One region of the Proteus faecis genome, then DNA from elsewhere that is predicted to be linked to it. Evidence: predicted binding sites of a transcription regulator. Region 1 holds the regulator's gene; each other region holds the start of a gene.
The links. Region 1 encodes Fur, which represses iron uptake genes when iron is present. Its sites were predicted from a motif close to ATAATAATGAGAACNACTATCAA; they were not measured.
Positions count from the first base shown of each region.

Region 1 (8,300 bases):
GTCATCAATGGGTGTGCAATGTACACCAACTAAATTCAAGATTAAATACGAGTTATCATACGACAAAGAATTTTTTTGAAAAAAAATCCCTCTATCAAAGAGGGAGATAATTTTAATTAAGATATATTTATTTCTTAACCGTTTTGCCTTTACCACGTAGGGTTTCGGTTAACCCTTTAAGAAAATATCTCACGAGTTGATCGCCACAGTTACGATAGTTTTTATGTCCAGGCTTACGGAATACTGCACTGAGTTCTGGCTTAGAAACACGGAAGTCTGCAAGCTCATAAATCTTTAGAATATCAACATCTTTTAACTCAAAAGCGACACGCAGTTTTTTTAAGATAATATTATTTGTTATACGTTTTTCAACTTCAGGTGCTGGAAAATTCTCATCTTTGCCTCGACGATAAAAAATCAGGCCATTTAAAAAATGTCCCATTGCATTATCGTCACACTCAACAAACTCAGGCTCATCGTCTTTTTTCAACCAACTATTTACTAACTCTTTTGTGACTGTGAAATCAGCCAGTTTCATGATTTCAACAACATGCGCATCACTTAGATCCAGCATGTAGCGTACACTTCGTAAAACAAAATTATTTTGCATTGTATTGATTATCCACTCTATTTTTAATTCTAAATCAACCTCAATGATGGATATCAATGCTGTGATCTAAAAATATTCAATAATTAAAAAAATACACTCTACCTTTAGGTAGAGTGTATTCTCTATAAATAGTTTATCGTACTAACTTATTTATTAGCAAAAACATTATTTACTATTTCAATAGCTTCTTTTTCAATTAATTCACGATGCTCAGGACCACGGAAGCTTTCACAGTAAATCTTATAGGCTTCTTCGGTACCAGAAGGACGAGCCGCAAACCAACCGTAATCGGTCATCACTTTTAAACCACCAATAGATGCGCCATTACCAGATGCATGCGTTAAACGTGCAGTTATTGGATCACCGGCTAATGTACTTGCTGTCACCATTTCAGGCGATAAACGTGACAACAGCGCTTTTTGTTCATGGGTTGCTGATGCTTGAATACGGTTATAGCTTGGTGAACCAAAACGTTGTGCTAATTCATTGTAATGTTCTTGCGGATCTTTACCTGTTACTGCTTTCATTTCGGCAGCCAGCAGGCATAAAATAATACCGTCTTTATCAGTTGACCATGGTTTTCCATTAAAGCGTAAGAAAGATGCACCAGCACTCTCTTCACCACCAAAACCAAATTCACCGCTAAATAAGCCTTGAACAAACCATTTAAAACCAACGGGCACTTCAACTAGCTCACGGCCTAAATCTGCCACAACACGGTCAATCATTGCACTTGAAACCAGTGTTTTACCTACTTTTACATCGTTAGCCCATTGTGGACGATGGCGGAAAAGATAGTTAATCGCAGCCGCTAAATAGTGATTAGGATTCATTAAACCAGAAGGTGTCACAATACCATGACGATCGTAATCAGGATCGTTAGCAAAGGCTAAATCAAACTTATCACGTAACTGTAATAAGCCTTCCATCGCCCATGGCGATGAACAGTCCATGCGAATAACACCATCGTGATCCAGCGTCATAAAACGGAACGTCTGATCAACTTGATCGTTAACTAATTCAAGATCAAGACCATAATATTCACCGATGCGTTTCCAGTACTCAATACCAGAACCACCTAATGGATCAACGCCCAATTTTAAGCCCGCTTTTTTAATCGCTTCCATATCAACAACGTCACCTAACGCTTTGACATAAGGCATAATTAAGTCTTGAGCTTGAATATAACCACTTGCTAATGCTTCATCATAAGAAAGACGTTTGATCCCTGCTAAATTGTTCTCAAGCAGTTCATTAGCTCGTTTCTCAATAACTGAAGTTAAATCTGTATCCGCAGGCCCACCATTTGATGGATTATATTTAATACCGCCATCTTCAGGTGGATTATGAGATGGCGTGATCACGATACCATCAGCAATATCTTGATGTGCTTCATTGTATGTCAAAATAGAAAAAGAGACCGCCGGTGTTGGTGTATAGCCATTATTTTCTTGAATAATCACTTTAACTTTATTGGCGGCAAGTACTTCTAAAACAGAAATAAATGCAGGCTCTGACAATCCATGGGTATCTTTACCCACATAACATGGTCCTGTTACTTCATTATTAGCACGTACTTCAGCAATAGCCTGTGCAATTGCCAAAATATGTGCTTCATTAAAGCTATGGCGATTTGCACTTCCACGATGACCAGATGTACCAAATTTCACACGATGAGCATTATTGCTAGCTTGTGGTTTAAGTGAATAGTATTGAGACGTTAATTGCGCCACATTAATAAGATCACTTTGACGAGTATGCTGCCCTGCTCTTGGATGAATTGCCACGAATCTTCTCCTATTAGACATCACAATCACGCTTTAAACAAAAGCCTTTGCAATGCATCAATTAACAATAGTGGTTAGATAGTTCCACACACCTTATCAATCTCATTTGCAGGGAATTGCATATCCTGCATGATGCTTTGTACCATTGTTCTTTTACGCTCTGTGTTCGAGTTAGTGATAACCCAAAACGGCGTACCTGAAATATGGCGCGGTTTTGTATGACGTCCACTATCGAGTAATGTTTGTTCATCACCAGCAAAATAGATACGTGTTCGTCCATGTACTGTTTCAGCAGATTGAGTAAAAGTAGCGCTATCTAGGCTATATAACGTAGAAAGGATCTGTAAAAAACGATCAACTGATTTTGTTTTTTCTGCGTAACTGTCAGATAGCAGCAGTTCTCGCATTTCACGGATCGGATTTTTTGCTGGTGTAATCGATTTAGGTTCAGCTTCCTGTTTTATAACAGGTGCTTGTACTGACTCAGTGACAACGACTGGTTGTACGGGCTGTTTGGCATCGAGCTTCAGTAGACGCCTTAAAATATCTGAAGCGCTTTCACCGATATGCCTAGTTTCGCTAGCAATATAGCGGTAAAGTTCGTCATCAATTTCTATCTTTTTCATTGCTACCCAGTACTGTTTTCAAAAAAAGTAATTAGGATTATAAGATATAATCTTTAAAAACAAAATAGGTAAAATTTCAATAACTTAAAGAAGATCTATTCGAGATCCTACCGTTTTAAAGGCTAAGCTCGGCATTTATCCTATTGTTTATCTTGGTATCATCTTCTATTCTTTGAACTTATTCGCAAAAAGTCAGTTTTAAACTCAAACATATCACACCACCAATTCCCAAATAATATAAAATCCTAATTATTTATTTTTGAGCAATGTCAATACTTCAACTTTTTAAATAACTTTAGAATATATATCTACAAAACATTATTTTTATAGTTTTTTATAAATTTATCTTATCAATTATTTCTAAGCTTCATTACTCTTTCATCTTATCGCGATAAGTTGGCTTAGCATCTTGTGCATGTCATCATAGAAGAAAATCGCAATCATTTTGGTCATTAATATGAAACTCAATACATTATTAAATTATCAATTACACCAACCTGAAACTACACCTGCATCTAATTTACCTATCGTTTTAATTCATGGTCTCTTTGGTGATCTCAATAATTTAGGTGTTTTAGGTCGCGCACTTCGTCAAGATAATACCGTAATACAAATTGATGTGCGTAACCATGGACATTCTCCTCATAGCAACAGTATGAATTATCAAGATATGGCACAAGATGTGCTCGCATTACTTGATAGCTTAACTATCTCAAAAGCCATTATTATTGGGCATTCAATGGGAGGCAAAATTGCGATGGCGATGACAGCGTTAGCTCCCGAACGTATCGCAAATATTGTTGTGATTGATATGTCCCCTGTTGCTTATAACGTTCGCCGTCATGACAAAATTTTTGCTGCGCTTGAAGCCGTAACGGAAGCTCAAGTCACACGCCGTCAAGATGCTGTGGAAATCATGCGCCCTTTTATTGAAGAGGAAGGTGTGATCCAATTTTTACTCAAATCATTCAAAAATGGTAAATGGCTATTTAATTTACCTGCAATAAAAAATGCTTATTCAGACATTATTGGCTGGCAAGAGGTGCCGGCTTGGCATCATCCTGTATTATTTATTCGTGGCGGTTTATCACCTTATATTTTAGATGAGTATCGTGAAAATATAGCTCGCCAATTTCCTCTCGCGACTGCCTTTGTTGTCGCAAACACAGGGCATTGGGTTCATTCAGAAAAACCAGATACCGTTATTAAGGCCATTCGTCGTTTTTTAGAAAAAGCTTAATTAATAGACTTTACTGTTTAAAATAACGTCACTGAAAAATGAGAATTTAATAGAGTGTATAATTATTGTGCTTAAAATTTGTGTCTGTTGATAAAAAGACCAAATCACAATAGGTTAAATTCAGGAAGCAGTGGCGAGACATCACTATGTGGGGTATTATTGGGCGTTTCGCAATTTAGTCATTGGTATACGCCCTTTCACAGCAAAATTTATGGCAAAAGAACAAACTGATCGCACCACACTGGATTTGTTCGCAGATGAACGCAGACCTGGGCGACCTAAAACAAACCCGCTTTCTCGGGATGAACAGCTTAGAATTAATAAACGCAATCAATTAAGACGTGATAGAGTTAATGGATTACGTCGAGTTGAGTTAAAATTAAATGAAGATGCAGTGAATGCTCTCAATGAGTTAGCGACAGAAAGAAACGTCAGTCGTAGTGAACTTATTGAAGAAATATTACTAGAGCAATTGGCGCAAAATCACGCCTTAAAAATGCATCAAAACAAGAATAGCTAGCAGATAAACCACACAAATTCGACAGAATTAGCCTGCTATTTTCGTCAAAATACATTTTTAGTTTTCTATGATGAAAACACAATGCTTATCTTTCACTAGTAATTGTTCAAACACAGACAAATATACTCTAAATATTTTGAAGTGTAGCTAGGTGACAAGTGAATGAGTCACTAGAAACATACAAAAAGTATGTAACTAGTGAGAATAGACGTAGTCAATAACGCTACAATTTGAAATATAACGAATTTAGAATAAAAGAGGTTATCTCACTTTATGGCAATCATAGGAATATTCTTCGGCAGTGATACTGGCAACACAGAAAATATTGCCAAAATGCTTCAAGAAAGACTGGGCGCTGATAATGCCGAAGTTCATGATATTGCAAAATCTAGTCAAGAAGACATCGAAGCGTTCGATATTCTGTTACTAGGTATTCCTACTTGGTATTATGGTGAAGCACAATGTGATTGGGATGACTTTTTCCCAACACTAGAAGATATTGATTTCAATGGCAAGCTTGTTGCACTATTTGGTTGTGGTGACCAAGAGGATTACGCAGAATATTTCTGTGATGCAATGGGTACTATCCGCGATATTATTGAGCCTCGTGGTGCAATTATCGTAGGACATTGGCCAACTGAAGGTTATCATTTCGAAGCCTCTAAAGGGCTTGCTGATGATAATCATTTTATCGGTCTTGCAATTGATGAAGATCGTCAACCAGAATTAACCGAAGAGCGTGTTGACGCTTGGGTTGCTCAAATCAAAGAAGAAATGAGCCTAGACGAAATTCTGGGGTAAAATAAATTCTCAATATTGAGAATGATAATTATTCAATGGTGTGCTAAGATAGTGTGATAGGTGGGGTGTTTATTTTTAAATATCATGCCTATAATCAATGAGGTTATTTATTCACCCGAGTATTAATGAATAAAACCTATTTGTGAGCACAAAAATTAAATTCACCATTAGCAACAGGATTAAATCCGCATGACCGACAATAATAAAGCGTTAAAAAATGCTGGGTTAAAAGTTACACTTCCTCGCTTAAAGATCTTGGAAGTGCTCCAGGATCCTGAGTGCCATCATGTCAGTGCTGAAGATCTCTACAAAAAACTCATCGATATCGGTGAAGAGATTGGTCTGGCTACAGTGTATCGCGTCTTAAACCAATTTGATGATGCTGGTATTGTTACCCGACATAATTTTGAAGGTGGTAAATCAGTATTTGAATTAACTCAACAACACCATCATGACCATCTAATTTGTCTTGATTGTGGTAAAGTTATCGAGTTTACAGACGATGCAATTGAATTACGCCAAAGAAACATCGCTGAACGTCATGGTATCAAACTTTCCAATCATAGCCTTTATTTATATGGCCACTGCGCTGAAGGTAATTGCAAAGAAGATAGCCATGCACATGATGAGAAATAATTCATTCTGGATAATCTCTCAGTAAAAAAAAGGAACTGTGAACAGTTCCTTTTTTATTATTCAAAATTAGGTAATATAAATATCGTTACTTCATCACACTAATACTGTGTTTGACATGTTTTAAATGCACCACAATCGTAAATGTAACAATAACCAATAGTGACCAAGAGCCCCATTTGCCTGCATGTACTGCAGACCAAGCACCAATTTGGTTAGGGTATTGCCAAACACCAAAAAATGTACCGAAATTCTCAGCAAGCCAAATAAAGAAACCTATTAGAACAAAAGCAAGTAATAAGGGCATCTTTCGCTCTGTATCATAAGGCGTAAAATAAACCACACTACGAGCGTAAAGACCTAAAATAAAGGCAGTTAAGTACCATCGATAATCACCAATAAAGTGATGAGAAAAGAAATTAATATAAATAGCAAGAGCAACAAATGTTGCCAGCCAATAAGGTGGGTAATTATCTATACGAAGTTTAAAAAAACGCCATGCTTGAATTAAATAACTTCCTACCGCAGAATACATAAATCCTGTAAACAAAGGGACTTCCCACAATTTTGTGTAAGCAAAATCAGGGTATTTCCATGAACCAATTGCCGCTGATGTTTTAAATAGCTCCATCACAAAACCAACAATGTGGAAAAAACAAATCGCTTTTAATTCATCCCATGTTTCCAACTTTCCCCACACCATCCATAATTGAAAAGCGATAGCGAGAATAAGAAGTACATCATAACGAGGTATGCCAAAAATACCGTTACTTGGTGTTGCAAATAAAATAAAAAAGAAAAATCCCGCAAATAAACAAGACCGCGCCTCTTTCACACCAAAAAAAAGAAATTCAATAATAAATCGTTTTATACCTTTAAAAGGTTTCAATGGTGGTTCTAATAAAAAATCATCCAATCGTTTTAACATGCTTCTTCCTGGAAACTTGCATTATCAAACAGCTTTTAATGCAAAATAATAAATAAGGTGAGATAAAATGAACGGCAAGAAATTTGCCATAGAATAAAAAAACGTACAAGGATGAAAAGGACGAAAAAGAAAGGAATGAAAAAATAAAGGTATTTACCCCCCACTACGATACCCACTCTGACTGCCTTTACTTAGGGTAAATACCTTACGCAAATTCTGCGAAATAACTGAAGCGCAAGAGATAAACATAACCCACTTACATTTATCTCAGACGATATGACATGACGACTTTACTTCATTACTTTTACTACAACTGCATACCACTATTTTAAAACAACTGTTTACTACTTTTACTTCAACTCTTTTGTTTCTACTTCTTAATTAACGCACCCCTACCTTTTTACGACTTATTTTATTTATCGTAATCGTATTTAATTCTTTTTAGTTTTATTTAGGATAAAGTGCAATTAATACACTTTATCCTTATGTCGATATTAGAAAATAGTGAATGGCATTATCACGTTAAACTTAACGTCTTTTTCATCTTGGAAAATATTACTAAAACCACCGTCATAACTTGGAATATCAGAGTGATTATCATAACGGGTATAGTGAAGCTTAAAGAGAGTGCCTTTAGCGCGACCTTCTTGAACCGTATACATAATATCCGCATTCCATGCACTTTCTCTAATACGCTGACCTTGGTCATAAATGGCTTTACCACTTGGCTTAGCATCCCATGCGTAAATATAAGAGGTACCTACAGCCCAACCGGATAGATCCCAGTTTTTCAGATCATACATAACGCCAGCATAAAGTGCTTTTTCTCCATTAGCGTTAAAGTCTGAACGACCATCCCACCAGATATCAAGGCGACCATTTGATGTTGCCCAACCCGGCGTCATACGTTGTAAGAAATAACCTTGATTACCTTCAGCTTTAACCCATGTTCCTTCTACTTTGAAGTCAAATACATTATAGGTATAACCAAAAGTCAGTGCTTGTAACCATGCCAGCCCATCATAAACGTCATTAACGCCACCGCCGGTCACTTTATCTTTAGCACCGTAGAATTGGTAAGACGTTCTTAATGCATTATCAGCAATTGGGAAATCATAAGAAACTTTGCCAAAATACTGATCAATATAACCATCG
Region 1 is NZ_JASVWV010000001.1:797,832-806,131, forward strand. Features, by position in the region: gene QSH13_RS03755 (YehS family protein) at 128-610, opposite strand; gene pgm (phosphoglucomutase (alpha-D-glucose-1,6-bisphosphate-dependent)) at 757-2,397, opposite strand; gene seqA (replication initiation negative regulator SeqA) at 2,472-3,023, opposite strand; gene ybfF (esterase) at 3,481-4,263, shown strand; gene ybfE (LexA regulated protein) at 4,475-4,783, shown strand; gene fldA (flavodoxin FldA) at 5,057-5,584, shown strand; gene fur (ferric iron uptake transcriptional regulator) at 5,774-6,220, shown strand; gene QSH13_RS03790 (DUF817 domain-containing protein) at 6,306-7,145, opposite strand; gene chiP (chitoporin ChiP) at 7,640-8,300, opposite strand, start outside.

Region 2 (8,300 bases), on a different contig from region 1:
CAATATTACCACCAAAGCGAAAGCCCATCACACCAACGCGAGTATGATCAATCCAAGGCACTTCAGAAAGTTGTTTTAGAACGTCACCTTGTAATTGGCATGTATCTTCCGTTAGTTTTTGTTTTACTGAATAACCAATTCCGGGCATATCCAGTGTTAACATTGCAATCCCTTTAGGGGAAAGGTAATCACGGAAGAAGCTAACATAATCGCTTTGTAAGCCGTCTAGCCCGCCACAAAATAACACAGTAGGATAAGGGCCTCTACAATCTTTAGGTAAATGCAGAAAACCCGTTGTCGACCCTTTTCCCTCTAATTTAAATGTCAGTTTTTTTACTTCAAAAGAAGAAAATTTAGTCGCATTTTCAAAGGCCTTCATCGATAAAGTTACAGCTTGATCCGCTAGGAAATCACCATTAATAAAGGGATATGCGGCAATACTATAAAGATGTGCGGCTTGTAACCAACACTCTGCTGCGACATCACCAGACTCTTCACGTAATGCTTTTTGTTGCCAGATCATCGCTTGATGTGACCATTCAAATGACCAACCTCCTTTACGATATCCTACAACGGTATCAATAAATTTATCATCACTGCGAGGAGCATCGTGTACCGCAATTCGACTTAACACTTCTTCTATTTCAATAGGAGAAATTCCACGCCAAATCCAAAGTAAACGTTGAATAGTCCGATACCAATTTTGCTGGCTCGTACCATTAAGTACAGTATAGGTATTAATATTCGATTTTGGATGGGTGTACTGAATTAGCGTTGAGGTTTCAGCGTGCTTTGCTCGTGGCTTAAATAAAGTTTCAGAAAGATTCGTATTGTTTGCCATATCACTCTTCAAATCAGTGGATACCGTATAAAGGGGCTTAAAAGTCTGGCTTTATCATAGCATGAAATCGGCTACAACAATGTGTATCACGACAAGCAATCGCACGAAGACACCATAACAAGAGAGAGAAGTGTAAAAACAAAAATCCCCGCCTAAGCGAGGATCTCAATTAAAACAGCAAAGCAAATGCTATCAATTTATTTTTGATCACAAACTGGAGGTATAAAGGCAACGCCCATATCCCAAGGCTGTTCAATCCATGTGTTTTGCGGAATATCAACCACAAAATCATCCACTAAAGGACGCCCTTCTGGTTTTGCAAAGATAGTAACAAAATGCGCTTTTGGATACATTTCACGGATAACTTTAGCAGTACCACCAGTATCGACTAAATCGTCAACAACGATAAAGCCTTCACCATCACCTTCTGCTTTTTTTAAGATTTTGAGGTCACGCTGATGATCATGGTCATAGCTAGAAATGCAAACTGTATCCACGTGGCGGATACCTAATTCACGAGCAAGTAATGCAGCAGGGACTAATCCCCCACGGCTGACAGCAATAATGCCTGTCCACTGTTCGACTGGTAATAAACGTTGCGCCAATTGACGGGCATGTATTTGCAACATATCCCACGTTACAACATATTTTTCGCTCATAATATTGTGATCCTAGCTACTTGAATTTCGAGAGAAGCTTTTTTGCGGAAAAAAAGGTTGCGCGAGATTATAGTGATTTGAGCGCCTAAAAACCAGAGAAAACGTGAAAACAGGTGAGATTATCCTCATTTTTTTATGTAATACCTTTTTCTGATTAAAAAACAAACTATATAAAAAATGAATACAAAATAGAGATCTACTTTCTTAGATAGAGATGTGAATAGAATGACGCATTCATCAGAAGAAAGTGATATTCTCAACTATATTGGCGTATAACGCTCAGAATAATAAAGCTAACCCTTAAAAAAGCGGTAGGCTATCAATAACACAGATGCTGTTAGAGGAGATCCATCGTGTCTGAACTATCTACTCTATCCCCACAACCACTATGGGATATTTTTGCAAAAATTTGTTCAATTCCACATCCATCACATCATGAAGAAGCCTTAGCTTCCCATATTCTTTCTTGGGCTAGTGAAAAAGGTCTTTTTGCTCAGCGCGATGCAGTTGGCAATATTTTAATTCGTAAACCAGCAACCAAAGGCATGGAAGATCGTAAAGCCGTTGTTTTGCAAGCACACTTAGATATGGTGCCACAAAAAAATAACGACACGGTTCACGACTTCACTAAAGATCCGATTCAACCTTACATTGATGGTGAATGGATCAAAGCTAAAGGCACAACATTAGGTGCTGATAATGGTGTAGGTATGGCATCTGCATTAGCTGTTTTAGCTGATGACACTGTTAAGCACGGACCATTAGAAGTGCTACTAACTATGACTGAAGAAACAGGCATGGACGGTGCATTTGGTTTACAACCAGGTTGGTTACAAGCTGACATTCTTATCAACACAGACTCAGAAGAAGAAGGCGAAATCTACATGGGTTGCGCGGGTGGTATTGATGTTAAAACCACAGTAAGCCTTTCTTACGATGCAATGCCAGCAGGCCACATTGTTAAACAACTGGTTTTAAAAGGATTAAATGGTGGTCACTCTGGTGGTGATATCCATTTAGGCTTAGGTAACGCCAATAAATTATTAGCGCGTTTCTTAGCGGGTCATGCCGAAGAATTATCGCTGAAATTAATTGATTTTCATGGTGGTACACTGCGTAATGCGATTCCTCGTGAAGCAAACATTATTTTTGCAATTCCAGCGGATAAAGCAAACCAACTAGATGAAGTAAAAGCGAAATTTGAAGCGCTGTTAAAAACAGAATTAGCTATTGCTGAAAAAAATCTGAAAGTTGAATTAATTGATACAACAACAGATAAGAAAATTTTCACTGCAGATTGCCAAGAGCGCTTAATCAACCTACTTAATGCAATGCCAAATGGTGTTATACGTATGAGTGACGACGTTGAAGGTGTTGTTGAAACTTCATTAAACGTCGGTGTTGTTAGCATTGTTGACGATAAAGTAGAGATCTTATGCTTAATTCGCTCACTGATTGATAGCGGTAAAACCTATGTTGTTAGCATGCTAACATCATTAGCAAAACTGGCGAAAGCAGATATCGAAACCAAAGGCGGCTATCCTGGTTGGAAACCTGATGCAGACTCTCCTGTTATGCATTTAGTTCGTGACACTTACCAGCAACTGTTTGATAAAGTACCAAACATCATGGTTATCCACGCTGGTCTTGAGTGTGGTCTATTCAAAAAACCTTACCCAGATATGGATATGGTTTCTATTGGGCCAACAATCCGTGGTGCTCACTCACCAGACGAACGCGTTCACATTAAGAGCGTCGGTCAATACTGGCAATTATTAACCGCGATTTTAAAAGCAATCCCTGCTAAATAATCTCGCTTTAGCGTTAATAATGAAACCCGCTTAATTGGCGGGTTTTTTGTAACGCAACCAGCAAGAAAATAATTTATCCCTCCTTCCCCTATTTCCCTTAAAGATCATAATTTATTCCTCATATAGCCAATTTCTCAATCACTTATTTCATAATGGAATAAAAAAACAGATCTTAATAAATTAAATATATATAATGCTAATCATTATCATTAGCATTAATATTTTTAGAGTGATATTTTCATGGCTTCCGCATTTAAAGTTAAATAATAAAAAACAAAGGGTTCAATTGTGTCTAATAAAAATTGCGTTGTTAGCCTCTTTCTCGCTTTACCTCTAAGTTTACTTTCTATCCAGATCCATGCAGCCGTTACTCAAAATGTACCTGAAAAGATAATTGTTACAGCATCTCCATCACAAGATCCTCAAGCACCGGTTTCCGGCTTTGTAGCAACAAAAACATTATCAACAAATAAAACACCGACTGAAATAGAAAAAACACCGCAATCTATTAGCGTGATCACACGTGATCAAATGGATACTCAAGATGTCAGTTCTGTTTCTCAGGCGTTGCGTTATACACCGGGAGTTTTCACAGAATATCGTGGAAGTTCTAATCGTAATGATGAAGTTTTTATTCGTGGATACAGTTATGCGCCACGTTTTCTTGATGGTTTAAGCTATGGAATGGGAGCATCATCATCAACTGGCGCAATTGATCCATGGTTATTAGAACGCGTTGAAGTAGTTAGAGGACCAGCATCGGTTCTTTATGGTCAAGTAAACCCTGGTGGTCTTGTTGCAATGACAAGTAAAAGACCAACAGCATCCCCTATTCGTCACATTCAAGTACGTGTAGGCAATGATAAATTAGCAGAAACTGCTTTTGATTTTTCAGGTACATTAAGTGATGATAATCGTATACTTTATCGTCTAAACGGTATTGCCAAAACACAACATACACAAATAAAAAACTATAAAGAAGAACGTTTTGCACTTGCTCCTGCGATAACATTCTTACCTAATGAACAAACTCGCTTAACATTATTAAGTTTTATTCAACAAGAGCCTGAAGCAGGATATCGTAATTTTTTACCTGCCTATGGTACGGTTAAAAGCACTCCTGCGGGTACTATTCCCTTTAATTTTGATGTTAACAATCCCGATTACCATAAATCATGGCGCCAACAATATGGTGTAGGTTATGAGTTTGAACACGAATTTAGTGACTCACTAAAAATTGTACAAAATGCTCGATATAGCCATATTAATCAGAAATATAAATACCTTGTATTTGGATCTTTAAGAAAAGATAACCCTTATGTCCTTGAACGCCGAGCACAACAAGAGCAACGAGAAACCGATACTTTAGGAATAGATACTCGTTTACAAGCCGACTTTGCTACTGCAAAACTTGATCATACTGTGATTGCTGGTATTGATTATCAATGGAGTAAAGATCAAGATAACTTACTCCGTGCAATGGGGCCTGAGTACGATCTTGATTGGCGTGATCCTAATTATCACTATCCAATTAATATGAACTTACAAAAACCCGCAACCGATCAGCGCCAAAAACGTGATCAGATCGGTCTGTATCTACAAGATCAGCTCCAATGGAAAAACTGGATCTTACTTGCAGGCTTACGTCAAGATTGGGCTCAAGTTCGGACTCATGATTTCTTAGCTAAAAGCTATGACCAACAAGACGATCATAAATTGACGGGGCGCGTAGGGCTTTTATATTCTTTTGATAATGGCATTTCTCCTTATATTAGTTATAGCACCTCATTTGAACCTAATTTACAAACTCGTCGAGCACCAGGAAGTTCTCCTTTTGAGCCTAGCGAAGGTCGTCAATTAGAAGCAGGAATTAAATACCTCACACCAAATGAACAAACATTAGCAACACTCTCTGTTTATCAATTACAACAACGCAATGTTACCAATTACAATGCTGAAAAAGCGTATTTTGAACCGGTGGGTGAAATTAGAAATCGAGGTGTTGAAGCGCAAATTAATAGTCAATTAACTGAAAAAATTTCATTTATCAGTAGCTATGCTTATATCGATACTGAAGTCAGAAAAACCATTATTGCGGGAACACAAGGAAAAGAACTCCCTAGAGTCCCTAAACATATGGCATCTCTTTGGGGGCAATATGATGAAACATCCGGACTATTTAATGGGGCAAAAACGGGTATTGGTGTGAGATATGTGGGGGTATCTCAAGGTGATACCAAAAATACAGTCAGTGTACCAGCGGTTACTCTTTACGATGCAATGATTGGTTATTCATTAGGTAAGCTATCACCCTCTTTAAAAGGTGCTGAAATTCAGCTCAATATAAATAATATTGCGAATAAACACTATGTGGCATCTTGTGCAGGTGATACTGCATGTTTTTATGGGATTGGCAGAACAATGACAGCAACAATGAATTATCGCTGGTGATCCCGTATTAGATTAACAACATAAATGAACTGCATTAACCATAGTCTATCGATAAAGAGGCTATGGTTTTTTTAATATTTATAATGCTAAAAGAAGTTGTCGTTCTATTTGTGGATCTTGCAAAGTGACATGAAAACCGATTAATCGCACACCTCGGCCATTTCGGCGCTCATGCCATGCTTGATAGGCAATATTTATTAAATCGGCTTTTTCTAAAATAGGATGAGTATGCTCTTGTGTTGTTAATTGAAAATCATCAAATTTTAGTTTAACGCCTTGCCTTGCTATTCTTAAATCAGGTTTCACTTTTATGAGCCGCCTTTCTAATTCGTTATATAACCCATCAAGTAACACCAAGCAATCATCCCAAGAATTGATATCTGAGGCAAAAGTACGCTCAACGCCAACAGATTTTCTGAGTCTATCAGGGTTAATTTCACGCTCATCAATGCCATGACTACGTTCCCACAAATTTTGACCAAATTTCCCAAACACTTTTACCAAAGAAATAACATCGCTACGACGAATATCAGCGCAAGTTTCTAACCCCATTTCTTGCAAGCGAGCAAATGTCACCTTACCTACACCTGGTATTTTATTAAGCGGTAATTTTAAAATAAAATCATCGACTTGCTCTGGTGTAATAACAAATTGTCCATTTGGTTTATTAATATCAGAGGCAATTTTTGCAAGAAATTTAATCGGTGCAATACCAGCTGATGCAGTGAGATTTAATTCATCAAAAATTTGTTGGCGAATCTCTTGTGCTATCAACGTCGCTGAGCCGTGGCAATGCTTACTGTCAGATACATCAAGATAAGCTTCATCGAGTGAAAGAGGTTCAATAAGATGGGTATAACGAGAAAAAATTTTACGGATCGTTGCTGATGTCTCTTTATAGAGCGCCATTCTACCTGGTAAAACTTTTAAATGAGGACATAACTTCAACGCTGTTGCTGTTGACATCGCGCTACGAACACCAAAACGACGAGCTGGATAATTCGCCGTGCAGATCACTCCTCGGCTAGAAGCATTACCTCCAACCGCAATTGGGATCGCTTTTAGTGCTGGATTATCTCGCATTTCAATCGCAGCATAAAAACAATCCATATCAACATGAATAATTTTACGCATACAATCACCTCATCTTATTTACTGTTTAAATATACAGTAAATAAATATTAACTACAATTTTATTCCTTCTCATCTCCCTCTATTGAGGTGTATTTCTCATAAAACTCTGAATTAGTCTGTTTATTTATAGAAATGTCACAAAGTGATGATAGATTGTTTTTGCTCGTTGATTAATTACATTAATTTTAAGTATTGTTTTGTAACTATATATAAAACAAGGAAATAATTTTTCATGATCAAATTATTTATCGCTATTTCTCTCTTTTTTTATTCTGTAATTCTTATGGCATCTCCTAAAATTATCGCACATCGTGGTGGCACAGCTGATGCCCCTGAAAATACTGAAATTGCTATAAAAACAGCCCTTTCTAATCAAGCTGATGCAATTTGGATCACCATTCAATTATCGAAAGATAATATTCCCGTTCTTTATCGTCCAAGCGACTTAAAAAGCTTAACGAATGGACAAGGCAGTATTTCTGACTTTACTGCACAGCAACTTAAACAATGGGATGCGGGTTATAAATTTGGTGAAGCACAACAGTTTCCTTATCGAAATAAAGGCGTCACCATTCCAACATTAGATGAGATCTTAACTCAATTTCCGACAACACAGTTTTATCTTGATTTAAAATCGCCAGATGCTGATCCAACAATCCAAAGTGAAGCATTAACTACTGTGCTTCGTAAACATAACGCTCTGGATAGAACTCGCATCTACTCTACAAATACCGCATTTCTTAATGCCTTGCCGGATAATGTACAACGTTTTGAAAGCCGTGATATCACTCGTGATATTTTAGCTAATATCACCATGAACCATGTTTGCTTATTACCAGAAAGTTTAGATATTACTCGTTGGTATGGACTTGAGCTTCACCGCAAAGTAGAGGTCGTTGAGAAGTACACACTAGGTGAAGCTCGCTCAGCATCTATTCTGAGTTGGGATAAGGATGCCATGTCTTGTTTTCGTGCTGGTGGCAATGCTCATATTATTCTTTTTGGGATCAATACAGAGAAAGATTATATTCAAGCCAAAGAATTAGGTGCTGATGCAGTTATGGTTGATTCACCTGCAAATATGAAAGCATTTAGAAAAGAGTAAACGTCTAGTTTTAGCTTCGTTTTTTTAGAAAAATAAAATAAAAAAGAGTGATGTAAACAGATACACCACTCTTTTTTTATTTTTATATCTTACTTAAAGAATTCTATTTTTATTAAGCAATTCTTCTCTTGCTGCATCTTTTGCCATACGTTTTTTACGTGCATCACAAGGTTCAGGGCAATCACACTCTTTCTCTATACCCATAGCACCTAAACCGCCACAGCTACCTTGAAGGCTTTTACGTTTTACAATATAGCCTAATGCCATACCAAAGAAGGCAATCAAGAATAAGATGAAGG
Region 2 is NZ_JASVWV010000016.1:33,641-41,940, reverse strand. Features, by position in the region: gene frsA (esterase FrsA) at 1-841, opposite strand, end outside; gene gpt (xanthine phosphoribosyltransferase) at 1,039-1,500, opposite strand; gene pepD (beta-Ala-His dipeptidase) at 1,854-3,311, shown strand; gene QSH13_RS16115 (TonB-dependent siderophore receptor) at 3,600-5,762, shown strand; gene dinB (DNA polymerase IV) at 5,841-6,896, opposite strand; gene QSH13_RS16105 (glycerophosphodiester phosphodiesterase family protein) at 7,129-8,001, shown strand; gene nqrM ((Na+)-NQR maturation NqrM) at 8,095-8,300, opposite strand, start outside.
Region 2: a site for Fur is predicted at 3,505-3,527, ahead of QSH13_RS16115 (TonB-dependent siderophore receptor). Genes of this name have one in related genera too.

Region 3 (8,300 bases), 750 kb from region 1:
AATATCTGGACTAGCTAATGGGTTATAAATTAAACGCTGTAAAATAACACCAGCAATAGCAAGAGCAATACCTGCAAATAATCCAGCCAATAAGCGGGGTGATCGCAATGCCCATTGATAAACAGAAGGTATTTCCCAGAACCATTGTTGTTCATTAATATGAATGAAAAGGGTAAGGACTAATCCGAGTATTAATAATACAAATATTCCTATCACAGCATATTTTGATACTGTTTTAGCCTGTGAATTAATTGAAATCGAAAGCTGATCTTGAGCGCGCATTTTCTTACGGCTAAACCAAATTAGTGCAGGTGCTCCAATAGCGGCTGCAGTAACACCACTTGGAATAACTGTATTAAGCCACTGTCCAACCCCTATCGCCAAGCTATCCGTAATAAGCAATAAACATATTCCCATTAGGCAACTGGCAATAAGTTCTTGGCGAGCAGTTCTTGCACCTAATGTTCTAACAATATTAGGTGCAAGTAATCCGATAAAACTAATCACCCCAACAGCAGTAATAGAGACAGAAACTAACCAAGTACTTAATATAATAAAAAAGGCAAATGCAGGTAAAACAGACAATCCTCGAGCTGTCGCGCCTTCATTACCTAAACGTAATAATGTGAGAATACGAGGGGCAAAAATAAAAATAAGTACAACAGGTGCAATTCGCGGTAATAACCAAAAAAATGAATTCCAACCATCTTGAGCCAAATCTCCGGCTCCCCACATAAATATATTTTGAGCAAATTGAGAATTTAATGTCACTAATGCGGTCGCGATAGCACCTAATAGAATATTGACTACCATACCGGAAACGACAAGGGGTAAACCGGTCATATTACGAATGCCGGCAATAATAATCACAAAACCAAATGCAAATAAAGCGCCTATTGTTGCAGCTAATGCACTGTGATCAGCAACCCAATCGGTAAACCAGATATTCACAATAACTAAAGCTAACCAAGCTCCTGATGAGGTTCCTAATGTTAAGGGCGATGTCAGGTTATTTTGCGTTAATTGCTGCATTAAACTCCCGACAACACCGAAGATCCCCCCAATCAGCAGTGTTATTGCTAAACGTGGTAATTGTGCATGAATAAAAAAAACATCAGCGAATGGTGAGGATCTTTCTGGATGTTTTAATAAATACCATTGGTGAGATAATGAAAGAGAATTATCAACTTGTAAGCTGATAATACTTAATAAGATAATTGCCAAAAAATAGAAAGTATATTGCTTAATTTTCATTATTCGGTGCCATATCTAATAAACTTTCTGTAATGGCTTCGGCCATTAACGTTAACGATGTCACTCCGCCATAATTCCAGACGGGTTTTACCGAATGAAAATGTCCATTTTGAACAAATGGCATAGCTTGCCATAACACGGACTTTTGCAGTTTACTTTCATCGGGAAAAGGCAACATATAAAGAACGTAACCTTGCTTAATCTGCTGCAACACATTCATTCTTCTTTGGTCGATTCCCCAAGGTTGAGGAGGTAACGATATTGCTGATTTCAATCCCAACTTTTTAACTACAAATTCAGTTGTTGAGTTTTCTGTGTATAAAAAGACGGACGTTAATGTAGAAAAACGGATCACTTCGACTTCTGGTAGCGTAATAAATGATAATTGTAATTTTTCTCTTAATTGTGCAAAAGTATTGTCCATCTCAGCTAATTTTTGCCGCGCAAGCGTCTCTTTCCCTAAAAGAGAGGCTAGGGTATTAAAATGCGCTAAAGCCACATTGGCAGCATTATCTTGGCGAGAAAAATTAGGTAAATACACAACAGGAGCGATAGTTTGCAACACTGGCAATAAATCTTGTTGCGAACTTGCCGCTAAAATAAGATCGGGCTTTAACGATGCCATTTTTTCTAAATTAGGCTCTGCCCGCATACCCACTTCTTCAATAGAGTTTGGGGCAATAGGATGAGCTACCCATTGGTTATACCCTGCAATTTCGGTCGCACCTACGGGAATAACATCTAGTGTTAATATTTGTTCCAGTAAATCCCAATCTAAAACAATAATGCGTTGCGGTATTTTATTGGTATTTGGTGTGGCATTTACGCTAGGAGTGATCAATAAAATAGCCAGCCCCAAAGACAGTGATTTAACTATTTTTTGTAATATTACACGCATACCACCGCCACCTTATGTTGTTGTGAACCTTTATTATCAGGGTGCTCAATCAGCTTAATCGGTGTCTCATAAAGTGCAGAAAGTCGTTCATCATCAAAAAGTAATGAAGCTTCACCTTCAAATGCAATTTTGCCTTTTTTAAGCGCGATAATATGAGTGGCATAACGTAAGGCAAGGTTAAGATCATGCAAAATAACGATGATACCAACATGCTGAGTTTGATTTAGCTCACTCAACAATTCCATAAGTTGATATTGATGATGTATATCTAATGCTGATGTTGGTTCATCTAAAATCAAAATAGGTGATTGTTGAGCCAGTAACATGGCAACCCAAGCCCGTTGACGTTCGCCACCTGATAAATCATCAGCAAGCGTGTCAGCAAAAGGGAGGACTCCCGCTTTTTCCATCGCTGTTGTGATAATTTCATCGTCTTTTTTATTCCAACGGCCTAATGTTCCACGCCAAGGAAAGCGTCCTAAACGCACTAATTCTCTAACCGTTAATCCAGCAGAAGCGGGAAGTTTTTGTGGGAGAAAGGCAATTTGTTTAGCCAGCTCACGAGGCTTATAATGTGAAATATTGCTGTTATTTAGTGTAATAGAGCCACTATCTGGGGCTTGCTGACCTGATAACAAACTGACTAAAGTCGATTTACCTGAGCCATTATGGCCGAGCACAATGGTCAATCCTAGATCTGAAATACGCAGTGAGGGAATAGATAGAATAGTGCGTCCACCGCGATCCATTTGAATATTTGAGAGTTCAAACATGGTCACTCATTTATAAAATGATATTCCGCCTTTTATTGCATGATTAACAACAAAAGGCGGAATAATAAAGAAAATTACCAGCGATATTTAGCATTCAATAGAACAGAACGAGATTGCCCGTAATAACAGTAATAATCACAACCAGAGAGATATTCTTTATCGAGAATATTGTTAATATTTAACTGTAATTGCCACTGTTTATTGAAATTATAGATCGCAGCCATATCCCATAATGTTGCACTAGGTACGGTTAAATCACTGCTCTTAGGATTATCTTTAGATTTACCTAAATAACGAACACCGGTTCCTAAAGTTAAATCTTGGGTTCCTGTAATTGGAATTGTGTAACTTCCCCAAGCAGATGCCGTATGTTTAGGAATTAAACCGGCTTGTTGTTTACCTTTATTACCCGTGTCATCTGTTTGCATATCGGTATAAGTGTAATTGGCTTTTAACGCTAAACGTTCTGTTAATTGCATTTCACTGGTTACTTCAACCCCTTTTGACGTCACTTTACCCGTTTGTGTTGAAACAAAAGTCGTTGGGTTTGCAACCAGCGCATTCTTCTGAGTGATATCAAACCAAGCAACATTAAGGTAACCATCGATAAAATCAGGTGTATATTTTATCCCTGCTTCAATTTGTTCACCTTTTAATGGTTTATACAGATCTTGAGTTGCAGGATCGATAGTACTCATCACCTCAAAGGACTCTGAATAACTCACATAAGGAGATAAGCCATTATCAGCTAAGTACATTAAACCTGCATTGAGGCTAAATTCGCTATCAGTACGTGATTTATCCTCATTTTTTACCTTGGCTTTATTTTCTGTTTTTACCCAATCTTGGCGTACACCTGCCATTGCAACCCAGTGGCTATCAAACCTGGTTTGATACTGTGAGTAAAGGCTATATTGTGTTTTATCTATGGTGCGATTGACATTGTTAGCAGGGTTAAGCGGGGTATATTTGCCGTAAATAGGGTTCCACGGATTAATCGTACCAAAGCTGTAATTATCTTGCTCATCGCCTTTGGTTTGATGATATTGCAACTCAGTACCTGCTAATAATGTATGTTCGAAATTATCCGTATCCCATTCACCAACAATATTATTATCAAAAGAGATACTTTGATTTTTACCATCACGGAAAACAATGCCACGATTCAGTTCTGTTGCCGTAATATCTGAATTAGGGAATGCGTAGACACTACGTAATAACAGATCGTTATAACCATAGTTTAAACGTTGAGAAAAACGCCAAACATCATTGATATTACTTTCTAATAAATAACCTGCTGAAATTTGGGTACGTTTATATTTATCGTATCCTGGTTCACCTAAGTTAGTTGACGGTTTAATTTTCCCAAAAGGGGATGAAATTAATGTACCAGCAGCGGGGAAGAAAGGATTGGTTGGTGTACCACTATCATGCAAATAGGTCGCCATAAAGGTTAGTGCTGTATCATCCGTCAGATTAATCGCAATACTTGGCGCAAGATAAATACGCTCATTATCAGTATGAGATAATTCTCCATCTGATTTTTTCATTAACCCAACAAGGCGATAACGTACACGTTTATCATCTGTTGTACTTGAAACATCAAAGCCTAACCCATGCTGATCATTATTTCCGACCTCAAGAAATACTTCATTTTGAGATTTGAAACTAGGTTTCTTTTGTACGACGTTAACTGCACCACCGGGTGTCGATTCACCAAATAAAACCGCTGACGCACCTTTTACGACTTCAATTTGTTCAAAGCCATAAGGCTCTAATAACCATGTGTAATAACCATCACGAAAAAGGCGGCTGTTATCTAAATAGGTTGCAGCTTCAAACCCCCGCACGCGAAGCCAATCAGTATCGTTATCAGCACCAAAAGGCTGAGAAACAACACCGGAAGTATAACGTAAAGCTTCATCAAGTTTTTGAGGAGCATGTGTTTCGAGATCTTTTTGAGAAATAACAGAAACGGATTTAGGAGTTTCTTGCAAGCTGGTATTTACTTTTAAAGCCTGGGCACTAACGACAAGTTTCTCAACTTGTTCCGTTTTTGCCGTTTCTTGCGCAAAAGCCTGTGTAGTCAAAATAAAAGGAAGGGTGGCAGAACAAAGTAATGCCACAGGTTTCAATTTAAATGCATAAAAATCAATCACAATGAGTCACCGAATAATAATTATTACTATTACCATTATTATTCATATAATTGATACTAAGGTAAATTAATTTATGCAAAAATATCTATAAATGATAATTTTTGGGGTTAATTAACTGTTTATATCAATTCAAGTCCGCCTTCCACCGACAGAAGTGCTGCTATGCTGCGCATGATGGGTTAAACATAAAGTTCGCATTCCTGCTACCTGCTGTAAATACCAAGCTCTAGCACGCATTAAAGTGCGTTGGCCACAATGGCGTTAAAATCATCATCCATTAATCCTATAGGATAACCATTATTTTCGGGTGCACCGTTATAATGTTTTATTGAAAAAATAGTAGGGCAAAATTATTGTGATCTTTTTGATAACAATAAAAAAAGGCTTGATAAAGAGTATCAAGCCTCATTTAATTATTGCTCTAATTTATTATGAAATTAAAGTGTAATACCTTTTTTCGTCAAGAACTCATCATAAGTACCTTGGAAATTAGTCACTTTTTCCGGTGTAATTTCAATAATACGATTTGCCAATGAGCTCACGAATTCACGGTCATGAGAAACAAAAATCAATGTGCCTTGATAAAGTTCTAATGCCATATTCAGTGATTCAATAGATTCCATATCTAAGTGGTTGGTAGGTTCATCCATAATCAAAATGTTTGGTTTTTGCATCATTAGCTTACCAAATAACATTCTGCCTTTTTCACCACCAGATAACACTTGAACTGATTTTTTCAAGTCATCTTGAGAGAACAGTAAACGACCTAATACGCTACGTACAGATTGCTCGTCGTCTTCAGGTTTCATCCATAAGCTCATCCAATCAAACACCGTCATATCAACTTCAAAATCAGTTGCATGATCTTGTGCATAATAGCCAATGTTTGAGTTTTCAGACCATTTTAGACGGCCTGTATCTGGTGTTAATTCACCGACTAATGTTTTGATCAACGTCGATTTACCCACACCGTTATTACCTAAAATAGCGACTTTTTCGCCCACTTCAAGCATCATATTGACGTCTTTAAACAGCGGGGCATTATCATCATAACCTTTAGAGATATTTTCTACTTCAAGCGCATTACGGAATAATTTTTTCTCTTGCTCAAAGCGAATGAATGGGTTTTGGCGACTTGATGCTTTCACTTCAGCTAATTGAATTTTTTCAATTTGTTTTGCACGAGAAGTAGCTTGGCGTGATTTAGAAGCATTAGCACTAAAGCGGCTTACGAAAGATTGTAATTCACTAATTTGTGCTTTTTTCTTCGCATTATCCGCTAATAAACGCTCGCGAGCTTGAGTTGCAGCAAACATATACTCATCATAGTTGCCGGGATGAACAGCAAGCGCACCATAGTCTAAGTCAGCCATGTGCGTACACACCATATTTAGGAAGTGACGGTCATGGGAAATAATGATCATAGTACTGTTACGTTCATTTAGCGTTTGTTCAAGCCAACGAATAGTATCTATATCCAAGTTATTCGTCGGTTCATCCAGTAACAAAATATCAGGATCAGCAAATAGGGCTTGTGCAAGTAACACACGTAATTTCCAACCCGGTGCCACTTCACTCATAGGGCCATTATGTTGTTCTAATGGGATACCTACGTTTAGCAATAATTCGCCAGCGCGCGATTCAACGGTATAACCGTCCATTTCACCAAATTTCACTTCAAGATCGGCAACACGTAAACCGTCTTCTTCACTCATTTCAGGTAAGCTATAGATGCGTTCACGCTCTTGCTTCACTTCCCAAAGTTCTGTGTGCCCCATAATTACCGTATCAAGCACAGTAAATTCTTCATAAGCAAATTGGTCTTGTTTTAGTTTACCAAGACGTTCATTAGGATCGAGGAATACGTTGCCACTAGTTGGCACTAAATCGCCACCTAAAATTTTCATAAAGGTTGATTTACCGCTACCGTTGGCACCGATTAAACCATAGCGATTTCCGCCACCGAATTTGACAGAAATGTTTTCAAACAGTGGCTTTGAGCCAAACTGCATAGTGATATTATTGCTGATTAACAAGACAAATACTCATTATTAGTGAATGACAAAAGGTAATGGGGCGGCATTATGCCACAAGTTCCCCCTATTAAGACAGTAAAGTGACGAATGTCGGTTAAGAAATTATTACCATAAGAGAAAAACTCATCATATTGTGAGTTATTGCCTATAACAAAAGTAAGAAACAAGAGATAACGCCAATACGCTATCTCTTAATGGTGATGTTAATTTGAAGCGTAATATAGCTATCGCGAATGCAACTACTTGGAAGGTACTAAACCCGGTTCAACGACCGCATAAACTTGATCCTCGAGAAGATCGGCTTCAAGAAGCTGAGTCACTAAACGCGCAACATCTCGACGATTAACTAAACCATGGATCTCTTCATTTTGATAAAGCTGAGCGTTTCCCGTTTCTTCACCATTAAGCAATCCACCTGGTCTTACTATCGCATAATCAAAACGACTAGTTTGCAACCACACTTCAGCTAATGATTTTTCTCTTACGGCTTGACCAAACGTGGCTTTTGCCCTGTCAGATAAAGTAACCCAGCTATCACCACATCCTAAAGATGAAACCATTAACATACGTTGAAAACCCATTTTCTCCGCCGTATCAATGACGGTTCGATGAGCGAGATAATCATTTTCACCGCCCATCGTGGAAATAATATCAGCTTCTTTTCCTGCCAATGTTAAAACAGCTTCAACAGCCTTAGCATCAATTGAATCACCAATAACTGTTTTGATCCCTTTTTCTTCTAACCGATTAGCAGCCTCTTCGGAACGCACTAAAGCCACAATAGGGCGTTGTTGTGTAACGCCAATATCTGCAATATGTGCGCCAACACCTTTACCGCCAGCGCCAAAAATAACCCAGGTTTTCACTCGCAATTATTCCTTATTTAATTGTTGAGCTAATTGACGAAAGGCTGATAATTGTTCTGGTAATAATTGACGGTGTTCGTCTCTACCAAGAAAAATTTTAAACATTGCAACGCCTTCTTGATTGATAAATAAAATAGAAGCAGTATCCATACCCATAAATTTACGCTCGACCATCGCAATAAATTGGCAATTTTCGGCTTTAATATGGCCTGTCATTCCTTTTTTACCACGTAAGTTAAAATAGCCATGACGATGAAAACCACTTGGTAATTTACCGCTAAATTCTAAAATAACATCTTGAGTATGAACAAGTG
Region 3 is NZ_JASVWV010000001.1:48,901-57,200, forward strand. Features, by position in the region: gene fhuB (Fe(3+)-hydroxamate ABC transporter permease FhuB) at 1-1,254, opposite strand, end outside; gene QSH13_RS00220 (iron-siderophore ABC transporter substrate-binding protein) at 1,244-2,152, opposite strand; gene QSH13_RS00225 (ABC transporter ATP-binding protein) at 2,143-2,925, opposite strand; gene QSH13_RS00230 (TonB-dependent siderophore receptor) at 3,000-5,084, opposite strand; gene QSH13_RS00235 (ABC-F family ATPase) at 5,522-7,120, opposite strand; gene QSH13_RS00240 (NAD(P)H-binding protein) at 7,360-7,986, opposite strand; partial or broken gene hutX (heme utilization cystosolic carrier protein HutX) at 7,993-8,300, opposite strand, start outside.
Region 3: a site for Fur is predicted at 5,098-5,120, ahead of QSH13_RS00230 (TonB-dependent siderophore receptor). Genes of this name have one in related genera too.

Region 4 (8,300 bases), on a different contig from region 1:
ATTACGACCAGCACTGTTAATGGACCTGATCGTTGCACCATATTTTTTATCGAAAAGGCTGGGCGATATTTGATACCTGTATTTTTTGGATCACCGGTTTGCCAACTTGCGGCTTGGTAACGTGGGTGAAAAGGCTCGCGTAAAAAAGTATTGAGTTCTTTTTCAACCATATCCAATTGATGTTGGTCTTCTAACCAAAGTGAGATCTGCTGATTTTCATTTTTTGTGTGAATTCGCACACCTTTCGTTGCCATATAATTGACAAATAAATCAGCCGCTTGAGGGTTAGAAAGCGTAATAATGTGGATCATTAACAAAACTCATCTGTAGTTATTGCAGAGAGGTTATCGCTTGTGGAAACTCTCTTAGCCATGCTTCAAAACCACCGTTAACACTATAAACGGTTTCAAAGCCCATATTGACCAGATATTGAGCTGCTCCTTGACTGCTATGGCCGTGATAACACATCACCATCACAGGCACATCAAAGTCAGCATCTTGTAAAAATGTGTTTAGCGTATCATTGGTGAGATGAAATGCGCCGGTAGCATGGCCCATGCGGTAACTCTGAGGATCTCTAACATCAACTAAGATTGCCGATTGAGATGTCCAGAATTGATAGGCTTGTTCAATGCTGAGAAATTGAAACTTATCCATAATTGTCTTATTTATTATATTGTTAATTGATTTATTTGTTCTGAGCGAGAGAACGGTACATTTATCATAACGTTAAATAGGTAAAGATGACGTTATACTTTGTAAATGATTATTTTAATAAACAAATCCCCCATGATATCCGTGCAGGTGAGTATCATAGGGGATGTCATACTGAAGGATCAGTAGTAGGAATGTTCGCCACGTTGGTGTTCAGTTAAGTCTTTCACACCTTTTAACTCATTTGGGAACTGGTTTAATAGTTCTTTTTCGATACCATCTTTTAATGTGACATCAATCATTGAACAACCGTTACACCCACCACCGAATTGTAAGATAGCATAACCATCTTCTGTGATTTCCATTAGACTAACGCGACCACCATGGCCCGCTAATTGTGGGTTAATTTGTGATTGTAGTACGTATTCTACGCGTTCAATTAAAGGTGCATCAGCATCGACTTTACGCATTTTTGCGTTAGGTGCTTTCAAGGTTAATTGTGAGCCCAGTTGGTCAGTGACAAAGTCAATTTCCGCATCTTCTAAAAAAGGTGCGCTGATGTCATCAACATACGCAGAAAGTTTTTCGAACTTAATTTCAGTATCGTTTGGCTCTACGGCATCAGGTGGACAGTATGAAACGCCACATTCAGCATTAGGTGTGCCAGGATTGATAACGAATACACGAATTTGAGTGTTGGGTTCTTGGTTAGCCAGTAGTTTGGCAAAATGCGCCTGTGCGGCATCAGTAATAATAATCATATCGTCTTGCTCAATAGTTGACTGTTCTGGTTGGTTATCATACGCCCAATTGGCGGTTAACTACAAGGTTCGGCAAATCGCCCATACCTCAACAGAGCGTGCTCCAGCACGAAATAACAAGGGGACAATACTCTTTAATGTCGCGCCTGTAGTGATAACATCATCAATTAGTGCCAGATTTTTCCCTGATACCGACACTGTGTTATTTAATACAAATGCATTCTTTAAATTTTGCTGCCTTTGTTTGGCATTAAGATGCGTTTGCACCAGTGTAGCACGAGTTCTTATCAGGGTATTCGGTTGATAAGCACAATTTAGCCACCTTGCCAAAGGCTTTGCGATAGCTTCTACTTGCTCAAAGCCCCTAGACCAACGGCGATGGCGATGCGAAGGAACGCTAATAATTCTATCGGGTTTTTGCACCCCATTGTCTCTGCGATGTGAAAGCCATCGCAATAGAAAAAGCCGTGCGAGACATAAAGCTATTTGAGGGCGAGGTTGGTATTTATAAAGGTGTAATAATTTATTTAATGGGGGTTGATAGTCTGTGACTGTCAACATCTGTTTCCATGGTGGGGGCGATTGTAAGCAACGTCCGCATAGCATCATAGCGTGAGATGAGGGATATAAACAGCATGGGCAACGGTTATTCTGTTTAGGTAAATGGCGAATACAACTCGAACAAATACCTTTAGTATCATAATGTAAGGGTTGGCGACATAACCAACAATATCCTGCTATTGTTATCCACATAATGAAAATCCCTGTACTAAGAGAAGAGAGCATAACAATGAATAAATTGTATTGGCAGACAATCGGTGAAGGAAAAACAGATCTTGTGCTATTACACGGATGGGGATTGAATGCAGAGGTCTGGCAATCATTAATACCGCGACTAAACTCGCATTTTACACTGCATCTCGTTGATCTCCCAGGATATGGTCGTAGCCAAGGTTTTCCTGTTCTTACATTAAAAGAGATGGCTGAGATTGTGTTTGCCAACGCTCCCGATAATGCCATTTGGTTAGGATGGTCTTTAGGTGGATTAGTTGCGAGCCGTGTTGTCTTGGATAATCCCAATAATGTGCAAGCATTGATTACAGTAGCCTCTTCGCCTTGTTTTAGTGCTCATGACGATTGGCCAGGTATCAAACCTGAGGTTCTAAGAGGGTTTGAGCAACAGTTAAATGAGAACTTTCATCGTACAGTTGAACGTTTTTTAGCACTGCAAACATTGGGCACTCAAAGTGCGCGTGAAGATATGAAGGCATTAAAATCCGTGGTATTAGAGCAACCCCTTCCTTCTGTTGAAGTGCTTAATGGCGGATTAGAAATTTTGCGTACTGAGGATTTACGAGAAGAGTTGAAAATGTTGCGTTGTCCTTTTATTCGTTTTTATGGTTATTTAGATGGGTTAGTGCCTCGAAAAGTGGCTGGATTATTAGATGCTATTTATCCGCAATCACCTTCGGTTATTTTCCGTAATGCAGCACATGCGCCGTTTATTTCACATCCAGATGAATTTAGTGATGCACTTATTAATACGTGTAAAAAGTGATTTCAGATACGTCAAGATAGAACACGAGTATCGTTTTTCTTGGAGATAAAGAAAACCCCTATAAAAAATAGGGGTTTGTTTTTTATAACGCATTAACGTAATTGATAAAGCTTTGTCTGGCAAGCGGTGGCTTCTGGACAACTTTTACAACTGCCCGTAAGACAATCCTCAACATCTACCTCTTGAAGCTTACCCATCAATGTGAGCCGTTCTAACATTGCTTGCACCAACGGTTCTGGCATATTGAGTTGATGGCTGATAAGACGGGCATCGGCTCGACCATTAAGGGCGATACAATCACGTACTTCTATCAAACTCGCCATCTTGCTCTTCCTTTGTCACTTAGTGACAGCTACCTTTTGAACAACATTGTTTAGCCAATGAAGACTTATTACTTAAGTTAATTGTTAGACGATTACGCGCATTACGCAACAAAATAAATAGAACCAGATTAAATATCACAACCGCGGCAATGGTAATGGTACTGCTTTGCGGGTGTTCGCTAAAGGTTGCGGTTTGATAGAACAGCGCAGCCAGTGAGTAAGCAATATTTAACCCCCAAAGAATAGAGAAAGTCATCCAGCCACGACTGGTTTCACGTGCAATCGCACCCATGACTGAAACACAAGGTACATACAGTAAAACAAAGATTAAGTAGCTATAAGCTGCGATACCTGAGCCAAATTTTGCCCCCATTGTTCCCATTGTGCCGGTATCCATTTCACCATCACCTTTACTGGCTTCAATTGGGTTAGATAGTGCAGCTAAAGTGAATGTCTCTTTTAAGCTATCCCATGTTTCACCAAATGCATCACCAATTTCTCCCCACAGGTCGAACTCTTCAGGATCAAATGGCTCATTAACAATGCTTTCTGCGGTATAGAGGGTATTTAATGTTCCAACAACCACTTCTTTTGCCATTGCACCTGTGACTAAACCAACCGTTGCTTGCCAGTTATCATTGTGAACACCAATAGGTTGCAGTAATGGCGTGATCACTTTACTGACAGAAGCTAGTGCAGAATCATTGATGTTATCTGCAGGTTTACCTGAGAAGGTAAAGCTGTTTAGTGCACCGATAAACATACTAGCAATAATGATGACTTTACCAGCACGTATAACGAAGCCTTTTAGACGTTGCCATGTTTGTAGTAGTAACGTTTTTAGGTGTGGTACGTGATAAACAGGCAGTTCCATCACGAAAGGTGACGCTTCACCGCGCATAATAGTGTGTTTTAGCAGTAAGCCTGTGAGGATAGCAACCACAATACCCAGAAGATAAAGTGAGAAAACAACACTTGCACCATTTTTACCAAAGAAAGCTGCCGCAAATACCGCGAAGATAGCTAAACGTGCACCACAAGACATAAACGGCGCCATTAATACAGTGATCAATCGCTCTCTTGGTGCATCAAGAGTACGTGCACCCATAATGGAAGGTACGTTACAACCAAAACCAACAATCAGTGGTACGAATGATTTACCCGGTAACCCTAGAGCTTGCATCAATCTATCCATAACGAATGCGGCACGAGCCATATAACCTGAGTCTTCAAGGATAGATAAAAAGAGGTACATCATCCCGATTTGTGGCACCAATGGAAGAACAGTATTGATACCGCCACCGACACCTTGGGCAAGGAAAATTGTTAGCCATTCAGGGAAATTAAACGTTGCGCCAATCCATTGAATACCATGAATAAAGATAGCTTCGGAGCCACCTTCAAAAGCAGGTTGTAATGCACCGCCAATGTTAATTGCTAGAACGAACATTAAATACATAACAAACAGGAAGATAGGAACACCTAACCAACGGTTTAATATCACTTTATCGATATTTTGTGTCAGAATATTCGGCTTGATGGACTCCATATTAATCACGGTATGGCAGATGCGCTCAATATTTTGGTAACGGGCATCAGCGATGACTAATTCTGGTTCATTATTCTGTTCGTCTTGAATGCGTTGGCGAATAGTTTTGATGTCTTCACTAGTGATTTGAGCTCGTTGGTGAGTATAGATATCGCCCTCTAAGCACTGTAATGCCATCCAACGACGTTGCTGTAAATTAAACTCATCATGATTAATTTTTTCAGCAAGCACCTCAACTTCATTTAATAACCATAGTGGATAAGAAGTGAGTAATTCTTGTGGTTTTTTCTTTTCAGCCGGGAAGGTATCAATGGCTTCTTTGAGCTTATCAATGCCAGATGCTTTGGTTGAAATCATTGGAATAACAGGACAACCCAAATGTTTTGAAAGTGCCTGAATATCAATTTGCATATCTTGATGTTCTGCAATATCGAGCATGTTTAATGCCACGATACACGGAATACCAAGCTCAAGCAGTTGCAATGTCAAATAGAGGTTACGTTCAAGATTTGATGCATCAACCACGTTAATCAACATGTCTGCTTCATTACTTAAAATGAAATGACAGGCAATTTGCTCATCGAGAGAGGTCTGTTCTGAGATTGTTGTTAAAGAGTATGTTCCGGGTAAATCGACGAGTTCAATTTTATGATTTGCAGTTGTAAAACGACCAACTTTGCGTTCGACCGTAACCCCCGCCCAGTTTCCCACACGCTGACGAGAGCCTGTTAACTGATTAAAGAGTGTTGTTTTACCGGCATTGGGATTACCGATAAGGCCTATAGTGAGAGGAGTCATAATAGTGATGCCAATAGTTGTCTTGCCTGGTTGAATGAGAAATAACGATTATTTTTCGTTATGAAGCACTTCGCTAAGATTAATGAATGCGAGATCTTTTTTTCTCAAAATTAGAGAGACTCGGTGCGTTTCTATTTGAATAGGATCACCCAGTGGCGCAATACGAATAACGTTAAACACAGCGCCAGGTAACATACCTAAGGATAATAATTTCTGTCTGTATGCAGGGCTAATCTGAGGTGAGTAGCTCAAGATTTTATAACTGTGATTTGGGATCAGAGACATAATTGTCCTTCCACGAATATTGATACAAAAAATAATGATAATGATTATTATTAACTAGCATGTGAATTCACATAATAATAGTCTGGTTAATTATAATAAATATTTTTAATGCTAATGAGAATTATAATTATCCTTATTGGGTATAATTTAGCCTAGTCTACGCTTATCTGCACTTGATTTAAATCAACTAGAGAAAAGATATTGAGATGAAAATTGACTGTTTATCCTATCTGTTATTAGACAAAAACAGAATGTAACAAGTTGAAATGTCAATGTAGCAACAAAATAATAATCAATTAATGCTATTAACGGGTAACAATATAAAAGTAGATTTCAAGAATATGAAGATCGCGAGCTTAAGTGGAAAGCTCGCGTTGTTATTGTGAAATACCCGCTAATTAGTGAGTTTGCTGGTGGCTAAAAAGTTGGTAAATATTGTTAGGGGTATAACTATCACCTTCAAATGAAACGACCCAATCAGTGATGAGTGCCGTGTTGATAGGATAGATTTCACCTTCTTGCATATCCTGAACATAAAATGGCACGTTGAGTAATTTTGCATAAACGGTATCCCCATCACGAGATTGTGGCACAAACCACATATGCTCTAGCTCTTTTTCTTCCTCTTCACCATAAGGAATACCGAATTTGATCATAAACTGCCAAGGGTTTTCGGTCTCTTCGGGTTTGTCTTTTCCTAATAGTTTGGAGAGAAAACCACTTTTTTTCTCAACAGGTGGTTGATTGTAGTTATCAAACATAGAAACGAAGTATTCCCAGCGTCGCTTGGCTTTTTCAGACATCTCATAGGTTTCTTCATTGCTACGCAGTAGCATCATTGCTTGCTGCTCTTCATAACCTTTAAAGAAGGTTTCTAAAACAGGATTTTCTTCATTGGTTCTAAATAGCATAGAAGAAGGATGTTGATGATATTCATCACGATCGGCTAAATCCCCCAAGAAAACGCCATTTGGTGCGCCTTGAGTGTCATAACGCATCTCTTCTAAAGGTCTAAGGTTTTCAAGAGGTGTTGATTGATTAACATGGCGAATACCTTCTTCAAAAGGTAATGCGACAAGATACTCCAAGCCTGATGATGTTTGGCCGCAAAGCATTGGTTCACCAAATTTAATTTGGCGATGGTTAATACTGTTGTTAACAAAACAGCGGAAGAGATCAGGAATACCATAGTAAGATTCAAGCATACTTGGAATAACTAAATCGACTTCTGTTATGCCACAACGGGCTAATCCATGTGTATGGAACCAGAACATGGTTGGTGGATCATTTTCTGTGTCATAGACAGCATGAATAACATATAAGCTTTCTACTTCTGGATAGAGATCAGGCGTTTCTAATTGGAAGCGGATCCATTCCGGTGTTAATGCTTTGCCTGCCGCGGATTCATCTAATGCTAAGACTATTTCTGGTGCGATGATATTAAGAAAATTCAGTTGATGGCGATAGCTAGCTAAAGGATGCAAGGTTTCAGTAAACAGTGTTTCCAACAATAAATCTTGAGTGGTCGCATTCGCATGTGCGAGTCGTTGTGGTGTGAGCTCATCAGTCGAATACATTGGCCGTATTTCGTAACTTTCATCACGAGGGTAAAGACAGACAAAAAAATGTAACTCGTCATCACCATGCTGGCAACGATAGAAAAAACCGTCGTCAATGTTTTCACTCAGATAATTTATTTCACCATCAGTGTAATCGGTTTGCTCGTCTAGACGTTGTTCAATAAGCGCATAGTTTAGTGGCTGTGCAGGGAAGGCCACTATACGAGAGGGCACTTTTTCTCCTTGCCCGGCTGCGATATCTAAGTACTGCTGTCTGTTATCCATATTTTTTATCACTCGTATATTAAAGATAGAAAAATAGGATATCAGGGATAACAAGAGAGGAATAGATGGAGTTATCTGAGCTTGTGAGGGTTATTTAATCTATTGTTGATAATAAAAATTAATGAAAAATAAAACAGAGAAAACACTATAAAAAATAACGGATATCAATAAGTTATTAATATCCGTTAGATGTAAGCTATTCAAGGAAAATAATTAATCTTTTGATTATTTACCTTTCAGCAACTGCATGATGTCTTCTGTTTTCTCTTCATCGTCATCATCTTCAAACTCAATACCCAGTTCAACCATTAATTCGTCAATACGATCAAGGGTTTTCTCAGTATAAGCCTGTTCTTCTGCGTTGAGTTTTTCACCGTTTTCAAGACGAGACAGTAATTCATCTAAACGAGCATCGTTTTCTAACTGGTCTAATTCTTGCTCAGGTGTTAAACGAACGGGCTCTGCTTTAACTGGCGCCGGTTTTTTCTTCGCCACTTTTGGTGTATCGCCTACAATCAGAGGGATCGG
Region 4 is NZ_JASVWV010000006.1:107,680-115,979, forward strand. Features, by position in the region: gene glpG (rhomboid family intramembrane serine protease GlpG) at 1-311, opposite strand, end outside; gene glpE (thiosulfate sulfurtransferase GlpE) at 331-657, opposite strand; gene nfuA (Fe-S biogenesis protein NfuA) at 837-1,415, opposite strand; gene gntX (DNA utilization protein GntX) at 1,476-2,168, opposite strand; gene bioH (pimeloyl-ACP methyl ester esterase BioH) at 2,206-2,973, shown strand; gene QSH13_RS09935 (FeoC-like transcriptional regulator) at 3,066-3,296, opposite strand; gene feoB (Fe(2+) transporter permease subunit FeoB) at 3,316-5,643, opposite strand; gene feoA (ferrous iron transporter A) at 5,692-5,928, opposite strand; gene QSH13_RS09950 (DUF4026 domain-containing protein) at 6,327-7,772, opposite strand; gene yihI (Der GTPase-activating protein YihI) at 7,998-8,300, opposite strand, start outside.
Region 4: a site for Fur is predicted at 5,957-5,979, ahead of feoA (ferrous iron transporter A). Genes of this name have one in related genera too.